2 regions of the Cobetia sp. 29-18-1 genome follow, and region 1 is predicted to be linked to the other one. Evidence: predicted binding sites of a transcription regulator. Region 1 holds the regulator's gene; the other holds the start of a gene.
The links. The regulator FNR, encoded in region 1, switches genes on or off when oxygen is low (the NO sensors DNR and NnrR bind a similar motif). The targets are predictions, from matches to a motif close to TTGATNTANATCAA.
Positions count from the first base shown of each region.

Region 2: adhP (alcohol dehydrogenase AdhP) is a predicted target of FNR. The motif match lies at 5,335-5,348, and genes of this name have one in related genera.

Region 1 is NZ_JARWKS010000001.1:97,215-106,874, reverse strand. It holds tRNA gene QD208_RS00465 (tRNA-Asp) at 238-314, opposite strand; tRNA gene QD208_RS00460 (tRNA-Val) at 319-395, opposite strand; tRNA gene QD208_RS00455 (tRNA-Asp) at 445-521, opposite strand; tRNA gene QD208_RS00450 (tRNA-Asp) at 563-639, opposite strand; tRNA gene QD208_RS00445 (tRNA-Val) at 718-793, opposite strand; gene QD208_RS00440 (alpha/beta family hydrolase) at 1,010-1,876, opposite strand; gene QD208_RS00435 (cbb3-type cytochrome c oxidase subunit I) at 2,195-3,685, shown strand; gene QD208_RS00430 (cbb3-type cytochrome c oxidase subunit II) at 3,682-4,299, shown strand; gene QD208_RS00425 (hypothetical protein) at 4,325-4,603, shown strand; gene fnr (fumarate/nitrate reduction transcriptional regulator Fnr) at 4,892-5,641, shown strand; gene QD208_RS00415 (fatty acid cis/trans isomerase) at 5,842-8,340, opposite strand; gene QD208_RS00410 (hypothetical protein) at 8,610-8,876, shown strand; gene QD208_RS00405 (DUF692 domain-containing protein) at 9,083-9,660, shown strand, end outside.
Region 2 is NZ_JARWKS010000001.1:335,256-344,915, forward strand. It holds gene QD208_RS01360 (hybrid sensor histidine kinase/response regulator) at 1-820, shown strand, start outside; gene QD208_RS01365 (Nramp family divalent metal transporter) at 1,047-2,363, shown strand; gene QD208_RS01370 (response regulator transcription factor) at 2,453-3,262, opposite strand; gene QD208_RS01375 (aldehyde dehydrogenase family protein) at 3,717-5,237, shown strand; gene adhP (alcohol dehydrogenase AdhP) at 5,556-6,584, shown strand; gene QD208_RS01385 (pyridoxamine 5'-phosphate oxidase family protein) at 6,759-7,250, opposite strand; gene QD208_RS01390 (CreA family protein) at 7,442-7,933, opposite strand; gene QD208_RS01395 (DOPA 4,5-dioxygenase family protein) at 8,066-8,407, opposite strand; gene QD208_RS01400 (sulfite exporter TauE/SafE family protein) at 8,523-9,293, opposite strand; gene QD208_RS01405 (succinylglutamate desuccinylase/aspartoacylase family protein) at 9,527-9,660, shown strand, end outside.

The DNA of each region.
Region 1 (9,660 bases):
AGGTGAGCAACCGCGCAGGACACCCATCAACGGGAATGAACGAAATGTCGTGATGTGCCCAGGGAAGACCGACAAGCCTGGAACATGACCAGGTCGAGAAGAGAGAAGAGAAAGGAAGAGGAAAGAGGCAAGAACAGGAGGCAAGCGGGCCGGGCCAGTACTGAAGACTTTCCGACAGCCAGAAACGCAAAAACCCGAGCTCGAAAGCTCGGGTTTCACGAATTCTATGAGATCGAATGGCGGACCGGACGGGACTCGAACCCGCGACCTCCGGCGTGACAGGCCGGCATTCTAACCAACTGAACTACCGGTCCGCATTGGTGGGTGATACTGGATTCGAACCAGTGACCCCAAGCATGTGAAGCTTGTGCTCTAACCAACTGAGCTAATCACCCAACACAAACGATCTTTGCTGCAAGCAGCGGTGATATCTCGCGATTCTGATGGCGGACCGGACGGGACTCGAACCCGCGACCTCCGGCGTGACAGGCCGGCATTCTAACCAACTGAACTACCGGTCCACTTCAGAACAACTCAACATCGGGCGCATGACAAACGAGAATGGCGGACCGGACGGGACTCGAACCCGCGACCTCCGGCGTGACAGGCCGGCATTCTAACCAACTGAACTACCGGTCCACGACAATCGCTTGCTTCTGCTAACGAACCAGGCCATTTAATCAAGTAACGCTTTGAAAAGCAATGACTTTTTTCAAATGGTGGGTGGTACTGGGTTCGAACCAGTGACCCCCAGCTTGTAAGGCTGGTGCTCTACCAACTGAGCTAACCACCCCTGTCTCGTTGGCGCTGCATTCTACGGAATCCGGCCCATGAGTCAATACTTTTTTTACGCGCAATTTCAGCAATCGTCCGCGACAGAGTATTGATAAGACAGGACTTTCCCGCTGCATATCGCCTGCAGGCCAGTAAACATCAGCGTTGCGTCATCATTCTGACATGCCGCTGTCGCCATCGAAGGCCAGGGTAATGCCCCTCGCATGGTGGCGATTCACTGCCGTTTTCCGCCCAGCGCCGGGTGATTGGCCAAGGCCTGCGCCGCACGCGAAATCAGTCCTTCACGTGTCTCGCCACTCGCTTTTCGTGGCTTGAAATCATGTTCGCCATCATTCAGCCAATGCAATGTCAGGCTTTCCGGCAACGGATATGCCGTCACTTCCTCGCGAGTTCCGAAGGGATCGCGGCTGCCCTGACAGATCACGCCGGCCATCGGGATATCCGGCAGATGGTCGATGCGCAACTTGTCGGGCTTGCCCGTGGGATGAAACGGATAGCCTAGCGCGTACCACCCGACCGGCAACGGCGCATGCGCCGCCCGGGTCAACTCCACCAGCAGATGGGAGGCCACACGACTGCCCATCGACTTGCCGCCGACCAGCCAGGGCAGCGATCGCAAGGAGTCGACGGCCGCCACACACGCCATCAGCGCCTGACACCAGCGCGCCATCTCCTCGATCAGCCCAGGCAGCCGGGGCGGCGGTCGGCGACGGCCTTCACAGCGCATCCTGACGAGATAGCCGAAATCGAATGCCAGCCACGCCATGCCCTGCATCAGGCAGGCAGCGCCGAACTGTTGATGGAAGTCGGTCTCACGCCCGGCGCCGGCTCCATGCGCATGCAACAGCAGGGCACGCCCCGGTTGCCCATGGATCTCAAGCGGGCCCAGTTCCGCCAACCAGCCTCGCCACGGCCCTCGCGCGGCCAGCGCGTCGTCGGACATGGTCTGGCGAGCAGCAAGCTCCGCGGCGACATCGGCCAGGCTGGCGACACGAAAGCCTTCCTCGGCGTAAGGGCTGGGAACCTCAGCCGTATTGGACGCATTGGCATCTTCGTCCGATGATGAAGTGACGGCGGGCAAGCGAAATTCTCCTGTTGATCTCGTACGGCTCGCGCCAGACAACGCTGGAACCGATGAGGGGTAAACGCTGCATTCCAGCGCGAGGGATGGCCTGTCAGTCGGCCATGGTCGCGCGTGATATCGGTCAGCGCCAGCCCTGCCGCCCTGACAGGGGCGTCGATGACCTGGCCGCTCCCGCAGCGCCGCTTCCAGCACCGTCACCACCAGCACTGCGCTTTCGCCCACTGCCGACGAGGTCGTGATATGCGTACAGCTCTTGAGGCTTCGGCCTGTCATCCCCGCGTGAACCATCATCACGTAAGCCATGATTTCGCTCGCATGGCCGTCATCTGGGGCCTGCTCAGCCTCTGTCTGGCCGTATGGCTCAACCTCATCTGGCTGTGGCCATCACTGGGGCCGGAGGTGGCCTGGCTGAGTTACGGCCGCCTCGCCCCCTTGCAGCACCACCTGCTGCTTTACGGTCTGGGCGGCTCGGCAGTGATCGCCGGCGGCTACTCCATCGCCATGCACAGCGTCCTGCAACGCGAATCACGCACGGACGCCGAGACGGCGATAGCGGATATCGCACTGCCCCCCTTCACGCTCAAGTTGATGCATTTCATCTTCCTCGGCTGGCAGGCCGTGGTCGCGCTCGGCGCACTGGCGATTGTCGCAGGCTACTCCTCGGGCCAGTACATGGCCGAAGCGCCCTGGCTCGTCGATCTCCTGATGACCCTCGTCTGGCTGGCCGTGGCGTGGGTCTTCTTCACGGTGCTGGAACAGCGCACGCTGCGCCGCCTGCCGGTGGCCTGCTGGTACTTCATCGCCGGCCTGATGCTGGTGTTGATACAGCATGTGCTGATCTCGCTCAGCGTGCCGATCGGCCTGCTGGAATCGATACCGCTCTTCACGGGCAGCCTCGAGGCACTGGTTCAGCGCTGGCAGGCAGGGCCACTCCCCGGTGGCATGTTCGCATTCGGCCTCATTGCCTTGCTCCATCACATGGTGACGAGCCGCTCGCGGCTGCCGCTCTACTCGCACCGGCTGGCCACCACCAGCTTCTGGATGCTGGTGCTGCTGGTGACATGGGGAGGCGCTCCGCTGCTGTTCGCGAGCGCCCTGCCGGCCTGGAGCCAGACGCTGGGCATGGCGATGGGCCTCCTGCTGCTGGCGCCGGGGCTGGCACTCAGCCTCAATGGCCTGATGACACTCAAGGAGGATTGGCACTCATTGCGCCGGGATCCGCTTAACTGCCTGCTGGCGGCAGCGCTGGTCAGCTTCGCCCTTGCGGTTCTTGAATACAGCCTGCTGTCATTGCCGACACTCAATGCCCTGACCTTCAGTGCCGCCAACAGTCTGTCGCCGGCAGCAAGCCTGGGGGTGGTCGCGACAGTCGCCATCGTGATGGCCTATCACCTGCTGCCCCCGATGCGCTCCCTCGCGCTGCTCAAGACTCACGCCCTGCTGGCCATCATCGGCACCCTGCTGTGCGTTGCCGCCAGCTGGGCGACCACGCTGCTTCAAGGCAGCATGTGGCATGTGCTGGCAGATGACGGCAGGCCGCTATACACCTTGAGCGAGGTGCTGGAAGCGGCCCGCATGCCGATGATGATCTCGCTGGGCGGGCTCGCCTGCTGGGCGCTCGGCATGCTGCTGATGCTCCTCAACGTGACGCGCACCCTGGCTGATCAAAAGAGCGAACGCCAAGCCGCTCACGAGCGCCAGCGCCTGAGCTCCGGCTCGCACAAGGCATCATCAGAACCTGCCATGCACTCTGCGTCCCCCTCTACCACGCCCCCTGCCACATCCTCGGGAGGGCATTACGCATGAGACATGTCCTGCTCGAACGTCACGCCGGCCTGATGACGGCACTATGCCTGCTCACCATGAGCCTCGGCGCCCTCGCCCAGCTGGTGCCGCTCGGGGCTCACCCCAGCCTCGCCAGCGCCCCCGAAGACCTCAAACCGCTGAGCGCCCTGGCGCTGGAGGGCCAGCGCATCTACCAACGCGAGGGCTGTCAGCAGTGCCACACACGCATGGTGCGCGATCTACCTGGCGATACGGCGCGCCACGGCGATGCGACGACCGCCCGGGCGCGCTACTACGACCGTCCCTCGCTGTGGGGCGTAGAGCGCTGGGGGACGGATTTGAGCCAGCTGCCTGCGCAACATGACGATGCCTGGCAGCGTCTGCATCTGAATGACCCGCGCAGTCAGGTGCCGGGCTCAGCGATGCCCGCCTACCCGTGGCTGTTCGAGCGGGCGTTGAGCGGTGAAGGCATCGCGGCACGCATGCGAGCCCTGCAAGGCCTGGGCGTGCCCTACGCGGAAGATGAGATTCTCGCCGCCCCCAATGACGTGCGTGGCACTGCCGAAATCACGGCGCTGCTCGCCTACCTGCAGCAGGCCGCCCCCGCGAGCGACATCGCCAGCCGTGGCCCATGACAGGACACCGCTCAGGAGACACGACATGAATCTGCTGGAGACAACTGGACTCCCCCTGTTCTGGAATCTCTGGGTGCTGGCCCTCACGCTGGGCAGCCTGGTGCTGTTCGCCATGCTGGCCCTGGGCAGCCTTTCGCGCGCTGCAAGCGCTGACAGCGACGAGCGCGAAGGCGATGGCCCCATGCAGGAACATCGCATCAACGGCGTACGTCAGCCTGACACACCAGCACCACGTGCCTGGGGCATACTGGCACTGGCGACGCTGGCCGCCGCACTGATTCTGCTGCTCGGCGCAGCTGGCTGAGGCAGGTCGTCGCGGTATGGTCACGCAGGGCCAACCAGGCCTAAAGTTCACACACCTTGCAACGCCCATGGGTTGGGCAGGATAATGAATTAATAAAATCTAATATTATGGCGCCACGAAATTGCGCTGCGCCAGCCGATGAGCGCTCAGACTCTGGCCGCTCGAATCACATCGGCTGAGCAGGGTAGCGGCGGGCGACAAGGCCCCGCCCCACCGTTCGTTGCGCCCGAAAGCCCCCTCCGCTGCCCTGCCCCAGGGGTAGCGGTGACATTCCTCAGGAGAGTCACCATGACGGCCAATGCACAGGCATCACACCGCTTGCGCGCCCATGAAGCCCGCTGCCAAACCTGTTCGCTGAGTTCACTGTGCCTGCCACTGGCACTGAACATGGAAGATATCGACCAGTTTGACGCCATCATCCGCCGTCGCGCGCCACTCAGAAAAGGGGAAGTGCTCTTCAGCCAGGGCGATGCCTTCGATTGCGTCTTCACGGTGCGCTCCGGAAGTCTCAAGCAGATCACCAATGAAAACAGCGGCATGGAGCAGCTGACCGGCTTCTACCTGCCCAGCGAGCTGGCCGGGCTCGATGCTATCGACAGCAATTGCTATCCCGGCACCGCGGTGGCGCTGGAGACCACCACCGTCTGCGAGATCCCCTTCGACCGCCTCAATGCGCTCTCGGAGCAGATGCCGGAGCTGAGAACCCAGCTGTTCAAGAGCCTGAGCAAGGAGTTGCACGAAGATCGCCGCATGATGATGCTGCTGTCGCGCAAGACAGCCGATGAGCGGCTGGCGAGTTTCCTGGTCAACCTGTCACAGCGCTTCCGTCGCCGTGGCTATTCGCCGTACAGCTTCCGCCTCTCGATGGCACGCGCCGATATCGGCAACTATCTGGGGCTGGCCGTCGAAACCATCAGTCGTATCCTGACCCGCTTCCAGACCCAGGGGCTGGTCGACATTCGTGCCCGCGAGGTGCATATCCTGCATCTGGATGGCCTGATCGAACTGGCCGAAGGCGAGTGTCAGGGCGGTCGCTGATGACGCCTGCTGACAGCACATCACGCTGAGCGACACTGCGCTGATCCGCCACCAGGGCACCATGTCGGCACCACACAAGACAGAAGCCCGCCACGCAATTTGCGTGGCGGGCTTCTTCTTTCTGTCAGGTCAGTCGTCCTGACAGTCCTGGCAGCCCAGACAGTCATGACAATAGGCCTTGTCTCGGCCTTCGCTGGCGATCAGCGGTTCTCGAGGCGGTTATAGTCCAGCAGGCCCGCTTCGACAGGGCGATCAGCATAGTTGGTGCGCAGCACGCTGTCGGAGAACTCCCAGAAGCGCGGGTCAGTCCGGCGCACCCCGATATCCGCCTGCAGGGCGCGATAGTCCTCTTCGGTCTCGAGTGCCGCCACCCGCTCTGCCAGCCTCGTCAGGGTGTCAGGCGTCAGACGCCAGAAGGCATTCGGGTAATCGCCCGCCACGCCCCGCAAGACATCGAGAGTGTCTTCCTCAGGACGGCGATTTTTCTCCTCATCGAACAGGCTGGTGATGTTGGCGTGGGCGGAATTGCGCAGCACGCTGTAAAGGCGCGGCGAGTCATCAGTGCCCTCCTCCAGCGCGACGATCGTCACCTCCGGCATCAGGCTGGCCGAGACTCCCTGCACCGCAGCGAGGGCCTGCAGCTCATGTCGCACGTGCTCGTCCTCGACATTGCTCAGGCTGCGCTCATGGCCGAGTTCCGGCGCGAGGCGCTCCTGCATGCGCCGCATCAGCCCAAGGCGCGCCTGGTCCGGCGATGACAGCTCCTGCGGTGTCCAGACGATGCCACTGGGCGCATCGAACTGCGGCGGCTTCTTGAACAGCAGCTCGCCAAGGCCGGGGCTGACGTCGCGATACCAGCTGTCATGCACCGCCTGGCGCTCGCCTGCCGGCAACAGCACCAGCAGGTTGTTCTCGCCTTCCATGCGCAGGAAGTCCATGTACAGACGGGTGACCAGCTGATGGCCGAGATTGCCATAGACATCGAAGCCGGCGACCAGCAGATAGTGGATGCGCTCCAGCATCGGGTAATCGATGATCCAGCCCGTCTTGGGCACGCCACCGACCAGCCCCTTCATCACCGCCGCATTGTCGAAGTGACGATAGATGGTCAGGGCCGCGTTGGGGTTGCGCCCCTGGCCGGGGCCGTCGGTCCAGCCGCTGCCGTCCCACAGCACCCGCTCATCCAGGCGCAGATCGCCATCGAGATAGGCCTGGGACATCAGGCGCTGCTTGGCCTTGAGATAGGCGGTCTGTTTGCTCTCGAACTTGACCCATGAGCTGATCGGCAACGCATTGCTGCTCTGCTCGGCGGGCAGGCTGAGATTCTTCCCTTCCTCGGCCAGGGTGCGTTCCACTTCCGGGTGACTGAACATCTTCGGGTCAGTGAAGCCGACCCAGAAGTGATCATTGATCACATCCACCGCAACCTGCCCGCGACAGACCGGCCCCTTGATGAAGCCCATGATGGTGTTCTGCGACTCATCCAGCATGAAGCGATAGCGTGACTCGGCCGGGATGGCCTCGAAGGTCAGGAAAGGATTCGAGGCCGTCTTGAGGTCGTAATCCGGCAGGTCATCCACCGGGTAATCCGGTGTCAGGAACAGCGCCTGCCAGCGCTTGAAGCGAGCATCATCGAGCGCATAGGGCAGATGATTCTTGGCCAGGATCGTCGCGCGCTCCTGCCACAGACGGTAATAGACCCGCGGGCGCCCGGCGTCATCGTGGGGCATGCTCGCGCGTTCATCGGCGGTGTAGGAGGCGTAGGGTGGATCGTAGGGGCGGCGCGTGGAGATGCGCTTGATCGGCTCGCCCGGCGGGGTGCTGGAACGCACCAGCTTGAAGAAGACCGGCCGTCCGTCCGCGCCATTGATGCCCGGGAAATACACATGACTCAGGAAGAGGTGCTCGTAGATATAGCGATTCATCAGGCGCTGCTTGAGGCTGTCGCCATTGAAGAAGCGCTCGGCCTGCTCGATGTGCGGCATCAGCGCCTGGGGCAGCGGTGCCGGGCCCGTCATCGCGCCACCCTTGGCCAGCCAGTTCACCAGCGTGCGGTGCTCTTCATCGCTGACCTGTGGCAGGGCGTAGGGCATGCCCCAGTCAGGATGGTCTTCGGCGAACTTGTCGTAGCCCTCGACGGGGGCACATACCTGACTGCGATTGAGCGACAGGTCGAAGCGGTCTTCCGGCAGCAGGCCATCTTCCGTCACCGGCAGCGGCGCCTTGCGCTTCTGGCTGAGCGCACGGAACAGCACACTGCCCTCCAGATTGGCGGCCGGGGAGTCGAAGCGCTCATTGAGCACCGGCGAGAAGTCCATGCTGCGCCACTGCTCGGTGGTGTCCGCGTCTTCGAACATGCGCGTCAGATTGGCCGCCAGCAGGCGCGTGCCATCGTAGACCGGCGCCGGATTCATGCCGCGATCGATCCCCGCGGCCGATGACATCTTGAGCTGACAGGGAGCGTCGTAGCAGCCATGACAGACCACGCAGCGCGTCTCGATCACCGGCTTGACCTCATCCTCCCACTGACGCCCGGCAAGACTGTCGTGTGACACCACCCGCTCACGCGGTGACGCGGGGCCGAAACGCTCATCGAGCTGATGAATCGCGACGGCACTGCAGCCCCCCAACAGTAGAACGAGCACGATGCTCCAGCGCCAGCGCGGTATGCGCCACAGGCGTCGAAGTAGGTCCGGCATGGGGAACTCCAGCAAGAGGAAGGGGTATCGGCAATCGGGCAGATGATGGCGAAAGCGTACCATAAGCAGGCTCACTAATTCGGCAAGACTGCCTTTCCAAGCATAGTGAACAATGATGTCAGATTTTTTTGGCGTTTCCGCATCCAACTTTATTTTGACGGCGTATGACTTCATGACCCGCCTGAACGAGCTGTCTGACGCAAGCGGGTGCATCGATGTTCCTGATCCATAATTCAAAAAATACGGGCCCTGCCCGATAGGAAGCCATCATGACCATGAAGAAGACCGTTACTGCCGCTACCTTCGCCGCCGCTGCCGCCGCGCTGTTCTCCACTGCCGCCCTGACCTCGATGCCGGTGCACGCCGGTGACAATGCCGTGAAGTGCTCCGGCATCAACTCCTGCAAGGGCACCTCCGAATGCGCGACCGCCAACAGCGCCTGCAAGGGCCACAATGCCTGCAAGGGCCAGGGCTGGTCGTACACTGCCAGCGCTGAATCCTGTGTCGGCGAAGGTGGTACTGTCGTCGAGGGTTGATCCTCAGGCATCAGATGCGCCTGCTGAGGCAGGCGCATCTGGCGAATTCCCGACGGGAGGACGGCACACCGTCCTCCCGTTCCTGATTCTGGGTCTGGCTCTGTTTCTTCCTGGGCCCCCTGGCGGGTGTCTTTCAGCCCTCCTGACTCGCCATCTGCCTCGCCCTTTTCCGCACCCTCTGCCTTAGCTCAGAAGAGGACTCACGCATGACGACAGCTGTCACCTCTCGCCTGCCCACGCCCGCCAGCGCCGGCATTGGTCAGGGGCTGGGCCTGCGCCCCGAGTACTATCACGAGATTCTGACGACGCTGCCGGACATCGACTGGTTCGAGGCCATCAGCGAGAACTACATGGGCCACGGCGCCAGCGAATCCGGTGGCCTGAGTGCCGGCGGCAAGCCACTGCATCACCTCGAGCGTGTCCGAGAGCACTACCCCATCGCCCTGCATGGCGTCTCGCTGTCCATCGGTGGCAGCCATCCCATCGACAGCCGTTACCTGCGCGAGCTGCGCGCCTTGTGCGAGCGCATCGAGCCGCTGTGGGTCTCCGACCACCTGTGCTGGACGCGTACCGGCGCGCATCAGTTCCATGACCTGCTGCCGCTGCCCTATACCGATGCCACCATTGACCATCTGGCCGAACGCATCGATCAGGTCCAGAACGCGCTCGGCCGTCAGTTATTGCTGGAAAATGTCTCCAGCTATCTGACCTGGCGCCCTGACGAGATGAGCGAATGGGAGTTTCTGGCCGAGGTCAGCCGCCGCGCCGACTGCCTGATCCTGCT
Region 2 (9,660 bases), 240 kb from region 1:
CGAGCTGCATTACGTGGCCAGTCATCTGAGCATCGAGTCGGACCTGCAATTGCTGGCGCGGGTGGTGCGCAACTTTCTTAGCAATGCGCTGCGCCATGTGCCGGATGGCTCGACGCGCGGGCGAGTGCTGCTGGGGTGTCGGCGTCGCGGTGACTGGCTGGAGATCACCGTGGCCGACAACGGCCCCGGCATCGCCGAGCATCAGCGCGAGGTGGTCTTCCAGGAATTCCGACGCCTGGCGCCGCGCCAGGACAACGAGCAACGCGGCCTCGGGCTGGGGCTGGCGATCGTCAAGCGCATCACCGGCCTGCTGGAGCACCCCCTGTCGCTGACCAGCACGCCGGGGCGCGGCGCCGCCTTCGCGGTCCGCGTGCCGATTCGGCAGCCTGCCAGTGTGGAGGGGCCAGCGGTTGACGCGACTTCTCCCGGCCAGCCTTGCGCGTCACCGCTCGCGCAGCCACTGCTCGATACCGTTATCTGGGTGGTCGAGGATGATCGGGAGGTGTGTGCCGGCATGCAGTCATTGCTCGGGGGCTGGGGCGCGAGTGTTTACTGCGCCGATGATGCCGAGGTGCTGTTGCAGCAGGCCGTGGCCGCGCCGCAGGTCTTGATCGTCGATCATCAGCTGGGCGAAGGGCAGCCCGATGGCCTCAAGCAGGCGCAACGCCTGCAACAACGCTGGCCGGGCTTGCCGGTGGTGGTGATCAGTGCGGACCACTCGGCGCCGCTCAAGGCCAGGGCGCGTGCGCTCGGTTTCGGGTTTCTGCTCAAGCCGGTCAAGCCGCTGCGTCTGCGCCAGTTGCTGGTCAATCGTCGCTAGCCGCTTACAGAAGTGCTGAAAGAGATGCTGGAAAGGGGGAAGGCAAAGACAGTGGCAAATAGGCGTCCGCCACGGGGGTGATTGAAGGAGCCTATTGAGTATCACGCTTATTTTTAATGAGAATCAATGGCATTTGGAGTGTAAGCTGATCACATAGCCTCCCGCATATTTCTTTATCTGTTCGCGGGTCATTGATCTGGCAGGTTTTCCCCCCATGCTGAATGTCATGTCCGATAAATCCGTACGTCATGCCGCAAGCATGTCACTGGGCAGCGAAGGCGACGCCTCTGCTGCCGGTAGTGCGCACACAGCTTCCCCTGTCCGCCTCGCTGGCCGCCTGCGCCGCGCCTTGCCATTCCTCGGCCCGGCGATGATCGCCGCCGTGGCCTATATCGACCCGGGCAACTTCGCGACCAACATCGAGGCCGGCTCCCACTATGGCTACACCCTGCTGTGGGTGGTGCTGTGGGCCAACCTGATGGCGATGTTGATCCAGACCCTGTCCGCGCGGCTGGGGCTGGCGACCGGCAAGAATCTGGCCGAGGTCATCCGTGAACGCTTCCCGCGTCCGGTGGTGTGGGCCTTCTGGGTGCAGGCGGAGATCGTCGCCATCGCGACAGATCTGGCCGAATTCCTGGGGGCGGCGCTAGCCTTCAATCTGCTGTTCGGGCTCAGCATGCTGGAAGGGGCGCTGCTGACCGGCGCCATCACCTATGCGGTGCTGGTGATGCAGCGTTTCGGCTTCCGCATGATGGAAATGATCATCGGCGCGATGATTCTGGCGGTCTCGGCGGGTTTCCTGCTCGAGATCATTCTCAGTCGTCCGCCGGTGGAGCCGATCATCTACGGTCTGCTGACCCCGAACTTCCCGGATAGCCATGCCATCTTCCTGGCGGCCGGTATCCTCGGTGCCACCGTGATGCCCCACGTCATCTACCTGCATTCCGCACTGTCCCAGAATCGCATCCGGGTGCGTGACAGCGGTCAGCGTCGTCGCGTGATGGGCTACTACCGGCTGGATGTCATCATCGGCATGGCGCTGGCGGGGCTGATCAACATGGCGATGCTGGTGCTGGCCGCCAAGGTCTTCCACGGCAACGGCGAGACCGGCGTGGCCTCCATCACCGAGAGCTACAAGCTGCTGTCGCCGCTGATGGGTCAGGATGCGGCGAGTCTCATCTTCGGCTTCACGCTGCTGCTGGCGGGGCTGTCCTCGTCCATCGTCGGCACCCTGTCCGGTCAGGTGGTGATGCAGGGCTTCGTCAACTTCCGCATCCCGATGTGGCTGCGCCGCGTGATCACCATGGCGCCCGCCATCGCCATCATCCTGATGGAGTTGCCGGAGCAGCAGGTGCTGGTCGCAAGCCAGGTGGTACTCAGCTTCGGGATTCCCTTTGCGCTGGTGCCGCTGTTGATATTCACCGCCAACCGCCGCCTGATGGGAGACCTGGTCAATCGTCACTGGGTGACGGCCATCGGGGTGCTGGTCGCGGCGATCATCATCCTGCTCAATGGCTATGTGCTGGTCGGCGAGCTGATGTAGGCTCCATGCTTTACGCCCCAGTTCCCATGCCCCTGTGAGAGGTAAAAGCCCTGCCGGTGGCAGGCCCTCGCAACGCCCCGCTGTGTGCCTCATTCGTGAGCGCCCCGGCGGGGCGTTGCGCGTTGTGGAGAGGCAGGGGGCGCACTCGCGCCTGACACGGCAGGCAGGGCGTGGCTGGCCAGCAGAATCGCCTGTACCCGGCTGGCCACCCCCAGCTTGTGCAGGATGGCGGAGACATGCGACTTGACGGTGGTCTCCGCCACGCCCAGCTGCCAGGCGATCATCTTGTTGGATTCGCCCAGCACCATGCGCTCCAGCACGCCGCGCTGCTTGGTGGTGAGGGTCTGCCAGCGCTGCGCGAATTCCGCCTCGCTGAGGCTCGTCGCGAGTTGAGGCGCTGGCGATGGCGCTGGGGCCGATGCCGAGGCTGATGAGGGTGAGGGTGAGGAAGCCGCCTGGCTCGCCAGCGCCGGGCGCGGGGCGGCGCGCATCAGGCGGGCGGGCACATAGACCTCACCGGCCAGCATGCGCGCAAGCGCCTCGCGCAATACCTCCGCCGAGCTCGACTTGGAGAGATAGCCGACCGCGCCGAGTGCCAAGGCTTCCAGCACCGTCTCGCGTGCCTCGTGGGCAGAGAGAATCGCTACCGGCAGCCAGTCTGCTTCCTGGCGCAAGCGCGTCAGGCCTTCCAGGCCGTGGCTATCGGGCAGGTCGAGATCCAGCAGCAGCAGGTCGAGGCTATCGGCATGCACGTCGATGAGGCTGAGCGTCTCGGCGAGACTGGCGGCCTGCAGCAGCTCGTAGGGCGGCGTGGGGTCATCGGCGACGCTCAGGCTCAGGGTACGACTGATGGCATCACGGAACAGCGGATGGTCATCCGCGATCAACAGACGGTACATGGAGGCTCCTGGCCGGTGGCGGGCGATATCCTGAGCATGACGATCCTGATCATGACCTTGCTGATCATGACCTTGCTGATCATAGCTACCCTGAGCATAACGTCATGGCGTGGTGTCGTGCCTTGCGGCCTTCGCGGTATGGCGGCGTTCGTTTCTCCTTCCTTTTCTCCTCCCAAGGGATGAGACGGTCTCCGCCCATGGGGGCATGTCGCGATTGGCGCCGGTGGTCAAGACTGTGAGAGTCGCCTGATCAAGTACCGCTTGATAGAGCGGGCAGCGGGTCAACGCCAATGGGGCCACTGAAGTAGAGCCAACCCAGGCGTTTCGCTGACACGACAACGACTTTTCAGCAACGACAACGATTTTTCAGTAACGACAACGACTGTGCAGCAATGACAACAACAGGCCGTCGATCACGAGCGCCACTCGTGAATCCGGCCAACAGGAGTTCGCCATGATCTACGCCTCCCCGGGCAGCGCCGATGCGCTGGTCACGTTCAAGGATATCTACGGCAACTATATCGGCGGTCGCTTCGTCGAGCCGGTGAAGGGTGAGTACTTCGACAATGTCAGCCCGGTGACGGGCGAGGCCTTCTGCCGTATCCCGCGTTCGAGTGCGGAGGATATCGACCTCGCGCTGGACGCCGCCCACAAGGCAGCCGCTGCCTGGGGCAAGACCTCGGTGCAGGAGCGCTCCAACATCCTGCTCAAGATCGCGGATCGCATCGAGCAGAACCTCGAGATGCTGGCCGTCGCCGAGACCTGGGACAACGGCAAGGCGGTGCGCGAGACGCTCAACGCCGATATCCCGCTGGCGGCGGATCACTTCCGTTACTTCGCCGGTTGCCTGCGCTCCCAGGAAGGCACCGCGGCGGATATCGATGCCAATACCGTTTCCTACCACTTCCATGAGCCGCTGGGCGTGGTCGGGCAGATCATCCCGTGGAACTTCCCGATCCTGATGGCGGCCTGGAAGCTCGGCCCGGCGCTGGCGGCCGGCAACTGCGTGGTGCTCAAGCCGGCGGAGCAGACCCCGGCCTCGATTCTGGTGCTCGCGGAGCTGATCAATGACCTGCTGCCGGCGGGCGTGCTCAATATCGTCAATGGCTACGGGGCCGAGGCCGGTCAGGCGCTGGCCACCAGCAAGCGCATCGCCAAGATCGCCTTCACCGGCTCCACCCCCGTGGGCTCGCACATTCTCAAGTGCGCCGCCGACAGCATCATCCCCTCCACGGTGGAGCTGGGCGGCAAGTCGCCCAACATCTACTTCGCCGACATCATGAATGCCGAACCCGAGTTCATCGACAAGGCCGCCGAAGGCCTGGTGCTGGCGTTCTTCAATCAGGGCGAGGTATGCACCTGCCCGTCACGCGCCCTGATCCAGGAAAGCATCTACGACGACTTCATGGCCCGGGTGATGGAGCGCGTGAAGACCATCAAGCGCGGCAACCCGCTGGACACCGACGTACAGGTCGGCGCCCAGGCTTCCCGCGAGCAGTTCGACAAGATCATGTCCTACATGGATGTCGCCCGCGAGGAAGGCGCCGAGGTGCTCACCGGCGGCAGCAGCGAGCAGCTGGAGAACGAGCTGGCCAACGGCTATTACATCCAGCCGACCCTGCTCAAGGGCAACAACTCGATGCGTGTCTTCCAGGAGGAGATCTTCGGGCCGGTGGTGGCCGTCACCACCTTCCGTGACGAGGCCGAGGCACTGGCCATCGCCAATGACACCGAATTCGGTCTCGGCGCCGGTGTCTGGAGCCGCGACATGAACGTCGCCTTCCGCATGGGGCGCGGCATCCAGGCCGGTCGCGTGTGGACCAACTGCTACCACCAGTATCCCGCCCATGCCGCCTTCGGTGGCTACAAGAAATCCGGTGTCGGTCGCGAGACCCACAAGATGGCACTGGAGCACTACCAGCAGACCAAGAACCTGCTGGTCAGCTACGACATCAATCCGCTCGGCTTCTTCTAGGCCTGACTGGCAGCGCCACCGCGACTGGTGGTGCTGCATGCCTCCCGCGATTCTCGCTTGAGAAAATGACAACGATGCCCGCGCCAGATCCGATTGCTTGATCTGGCGCAGGGCAGGGAGCGCTGCGTCCGGTTTCAATGGAGAGGCAAGCTTTGCACTGGTATGAGCGCAGGCTCGGGCGCTGGAAAAACGCTGGCATGGGCGCTGGCGCATGCAGGCGCAAGCCCACACTCTCCACCGCAACTCTGCTGGTTCGTCTGTCTTGAATGTCCGTCTTTCTTGAATGTTCGTCAGTCTTCAATGGATGAGGAGTACGTCATGGATAACAGCATGAAAGCCGCCGTGGTACGTGAATTCGGTGCACCGCTGGTGATCGAGGAGGTCGCGGTACCGCGCCCGGGACGTGGCGAGATTCTGGTCGAGGTCGCCGCCTCCGGGGTCTGTCATACCGACCTGCACGCCGCGCATGGCGACTGGCCGGTGAAACCCAATCCGCCGTTCATTCCCGGCCATGAAGGCGTCGGCACCATCGCTGCGGTGGGCGAGGGCGTCACCCACGTCAAGGAAGGCGACCGTGTCGGGGTGCCCTGGCTCTACTCGGCCTGCGGACACTGCGAGCATTGTCTGGGCGGTTGGGAGACGCTGTGCGAGAGCCAGCAGAATACCGGCTACTCGGTGAATGGCGGCTTTGCCCAGTTCACGCTGGCGGACGCCGGCTATGTCGGCCGCCTGCCGGACAGCGTGGGCTTCGTGGAGATCGCGCCGGTGCTGTGCGCCGGGGTCACGGTCTACAAGGGCCTCAAGATGACCGACACCCGCCCCGGACAGTGGGTGGTGATCTCGGGCATCGGCGGGCTGGGACACATGGCGGTGCAGTATGCGCGTGCCATGGGTCTGAACGTGGCGGCGGTGGATGTGGATGATGCCAAGCTGGAACTGGCCCGCCGTCTGGGCGCGACCGTGACCGTCAATGCCATGAAGGAAGACCCGGCGAGCGTCATCAAGCGCGACATCGGCGGCGCGCATGGGGCGCTGGTGACGGCGGTGTCGCCCAAGGCCTTCGATCAGGCCCAGAACATGCTGCGCCGTGGCGGCACCCTGGTGCTAAACGGCCTGCCGCCGGGCGACTTCCCGCTGCCGATCTTCTCCACCGTGCTCAATGGCATCACGGTGCGTGGCTCCATCGTCGGCACTCGTCAGGACCTGCAGGAGGCGCTGGACTTCGCCGCGGAAGGCAAGGTCGCCGCCACCGTGCAGACCGGCAAACTCGAGGACATCAACGACATCTTCGGGCGCATGATCGACGGCAAGATCGAGGGGCGCATCGTGCTCGACATGAAGGCCTGAGGCGTTCGCTGACCTGAATCCTCACCACCGATGACAGGCCTGCTGGAAACGGCAGGCTGCCAGACACGACAACGCCAGCCCGAGGGCTGGCGTTGTCGTGTCTGGCATGGTCGTGCGCGTTGACTCTCACACGGGCACTGCAAAGAGCTCTCCATGACGAGCTCGGGCTTCTGCTTACACCGTGCCGAATTTCTCGTTCTCGCCCATGTCCGGGGTGTGGTCCTTGTCGAGGTTGGCGCGTGCCACCTCGTAGAGCTGATAGGCCTTGCTCTCCTTGGCCTTCCAGTGCTCGCCGGATTGCACCGAGATCTCCAGCAGGGTGACGTCGGGGTCATCCTTGCCTTCCGGGAACCAGGCGGCCACGAACGGGTTCCAGAACTTGTCGATCAGGCCCTGATCGCGGTGCAGATTGGCATGACCGCTCAGCGACACGTAGACGCCATCATCCTGATCGGAAAAGCTCAGGCAGACCTCGCTGTCCTTCTTGGCCTCAAACACCTTCTCGGCGCTGGCGCGGGTGAAGAACCACAGGGTGCCGTCGTAGTCATCCTGCACCAGGTGCATCGGGCGGGCGTGGGGCATGCCATCGCCTTGCGTCACCAACATGCCGACCTTCACATCCTTGATCAGCTTCCAGATCTTCTGCTTGTGCTCCGGGCTCGACATCGTGTGTCACTCCTTTGCGTCATGCGAATGAAAATCCGGCTGGCTAGCCGTTGCACAAGACCTTGGAGCGACGACCCCCAACTTCAAGGGATGATGGTGAAGCTTTCGCTTGATGAGCCAGCACTTGATGAGCCAGCACTTGATGAGTCGGCGCTTGATCAATCGGGGCTTGATTCAGGCGCCGAGGCGACTCACTGCGCTGCCGGTGCCTGCCAGGCGTCGCTGCCCCACAGCGGCACGCTGCTCAGCGCATGCTTGAAGCTGCCGCTGGTTTCCTTGGTGCTGTAGGCGATATAGAGCAGGCTCTGGGAGTCGCGATCCAGAATGCGACGAATCTTGAGGCTCTTGAGCAGCACGCTCTTGGACTTGCGATAGACCTCCTCGCCACTCTTGGAGGTGTCGATGTCGGCGATCATCTCCGCCGTGATCGGGCCGGTCTGGCGGCAGGCGATGCTCATGTCGGAGGGATCGGAGAAGTCGAGGTCCGCCTCGATGTTGCTCAGGTGACAGGTCACGCCCGGCACCTTGGGGTCGATCAGGCTCTCGATCTTGATGTCCTTGGTGGTGAACAGGCCCAGCGAGACATCCCCGACCTCGTTGTCATCACAGCCGGCCAGCAGCAGGCCTGAGGCCATCACACCCAGCAGGGCAGCACGAGAGGAAAGGCGGCGCAGTCGCGTCATGGGGGAATCCTTGAGTCAGTGGTGTCAGGCGATGATAGCGTGTCAGACCCGCGGTGGGCGTCAACCATTTCCCTGGCCTCAATGCTTGCCGCGGGCTAAATGCTTGCCGCGGGCTAAATGCTTGCCGCGGCCTCACTCGCTGGCGAAGGCAGCGAGATTCAGCGTATGCGAGTTGCCCAGCCACATCACGCCCTGGGTGTGATCGAAGAGGTCATCGCCGGTACCGGCGTGCACGAAGATGTCCAGCGAGCCGCGGTTGAGTGCCAGCCATGGGATGATGCGCCCGAATTCCTCAGGCAGGAAGGACAGCTGACAGCTCCACAGCGGGTGCGGGCCGACCGGCTGCTGATGGAAGCGCCCGACGCGCAGCGTGAAGCGCTGCTCGGCCTGGGCTGCCAGTTCGCGAGCGGCGGCCAGGCTCTGCTCATCGGTGTAATAGAGATGGGCGTGGTAGTAGCTGATGTGGTGTGTCATGGCGTTGTCTCGATCGTTCTCAAGGGGGCTTCCAGCGTTCGGCCTCAAGGGCCGTACCGGGAGTTTTCAATGGCTGGCGGCAGTGGTCGTCAGGCCGTGATGGGGCTTGTGGCCATCAGCCCCAGGCCTTGTAGATCAACTGCACACCCACCAGCGCCATCGCGATGATGATCAGGCGGAAGAACAGCTTCTCGTTGACGCGGGATTGCAGCCACAGGCCGCTTCTGACCCCCGCCCAGGCCACCGGCACCAGCAGCAGCGAGGTGGAGAGGCTGGTGAGGTTGATCTCGCCCAGCGCAACGTAGGGGCCAAGTTTCATCAGGTTCATGCCAGCGAAGATGATCACCGTGGTGGCGATGAAGGTCTCCTTGGGGTGCTGGCGCGGAATCATGTACAGGTTGTAGGGCGGAGCGCCGGCGTGGGCGAAGAAGCTGGTGAATCCGGCGGTGGCCCCGGCAGGAATGGCCAGCCAGCGGGGCAGCGGTTTCCTGGCTGTCGGTTTGAACAGCATATAGGCGGCGAACAGCAGCGAGATGACACCCAGCAGACCGCGAATCATGTTCTCGTCCAGCTCATCGAACAGCACCACGCCCACCGCGATGCCGATGGCGGCGCTGGGCAGGATGATGCGCACCTCCGACCACAGCTGCTTGCCCCACCAGGCGCGAGAGCTCAGGAAGTCCATCACCAGCAACAGCGGCAGCAGGATACCGGCGGCTTCCAGCGGCCCGATGGCCAGCGCCATCAGCGGCACCGAGAGCGAGCCGAAGCCACCGGCGAAGCCGCCCTTGGAGATGCCGGTCAGGTAGGTCGAGAAGATGATCGCGCTCCAGGCCAGCGCAGAGTAATCGGGCAGTGTCAGCAGGGCATCGAGAAAATCGGTCACGGGCATCTCATGTCGAGAGGGCGGGCAAGGTGAGTCGTGAAGGCCCATTGTTGAACAATTCTGCCCGCGCTTCATCCCGACACGCTGCAATGAAGTCTTTCCCTTGGCGCACCAATGCGCTAAAAGGCGCATGTCGCACAGTGTTTTCTTTCGAGACACTGGGTGAGTAGCCTGATCTGGCGGGCATGTCGCAGTGCCTGCCGCTCGTTGGTCGAACAATCTCTGAGGTGGCGATGTCACGCGCTCCATTTGAAATCAGCGGTACCCGCATCGCGCCGGGAACGCGGGCCCAGGTCGATGTGCCTGTCGCCAAGCTCTACACCCATGCGCCGCTGCACATCCCCGTCGAGGTGGTGCATGGCCGCCA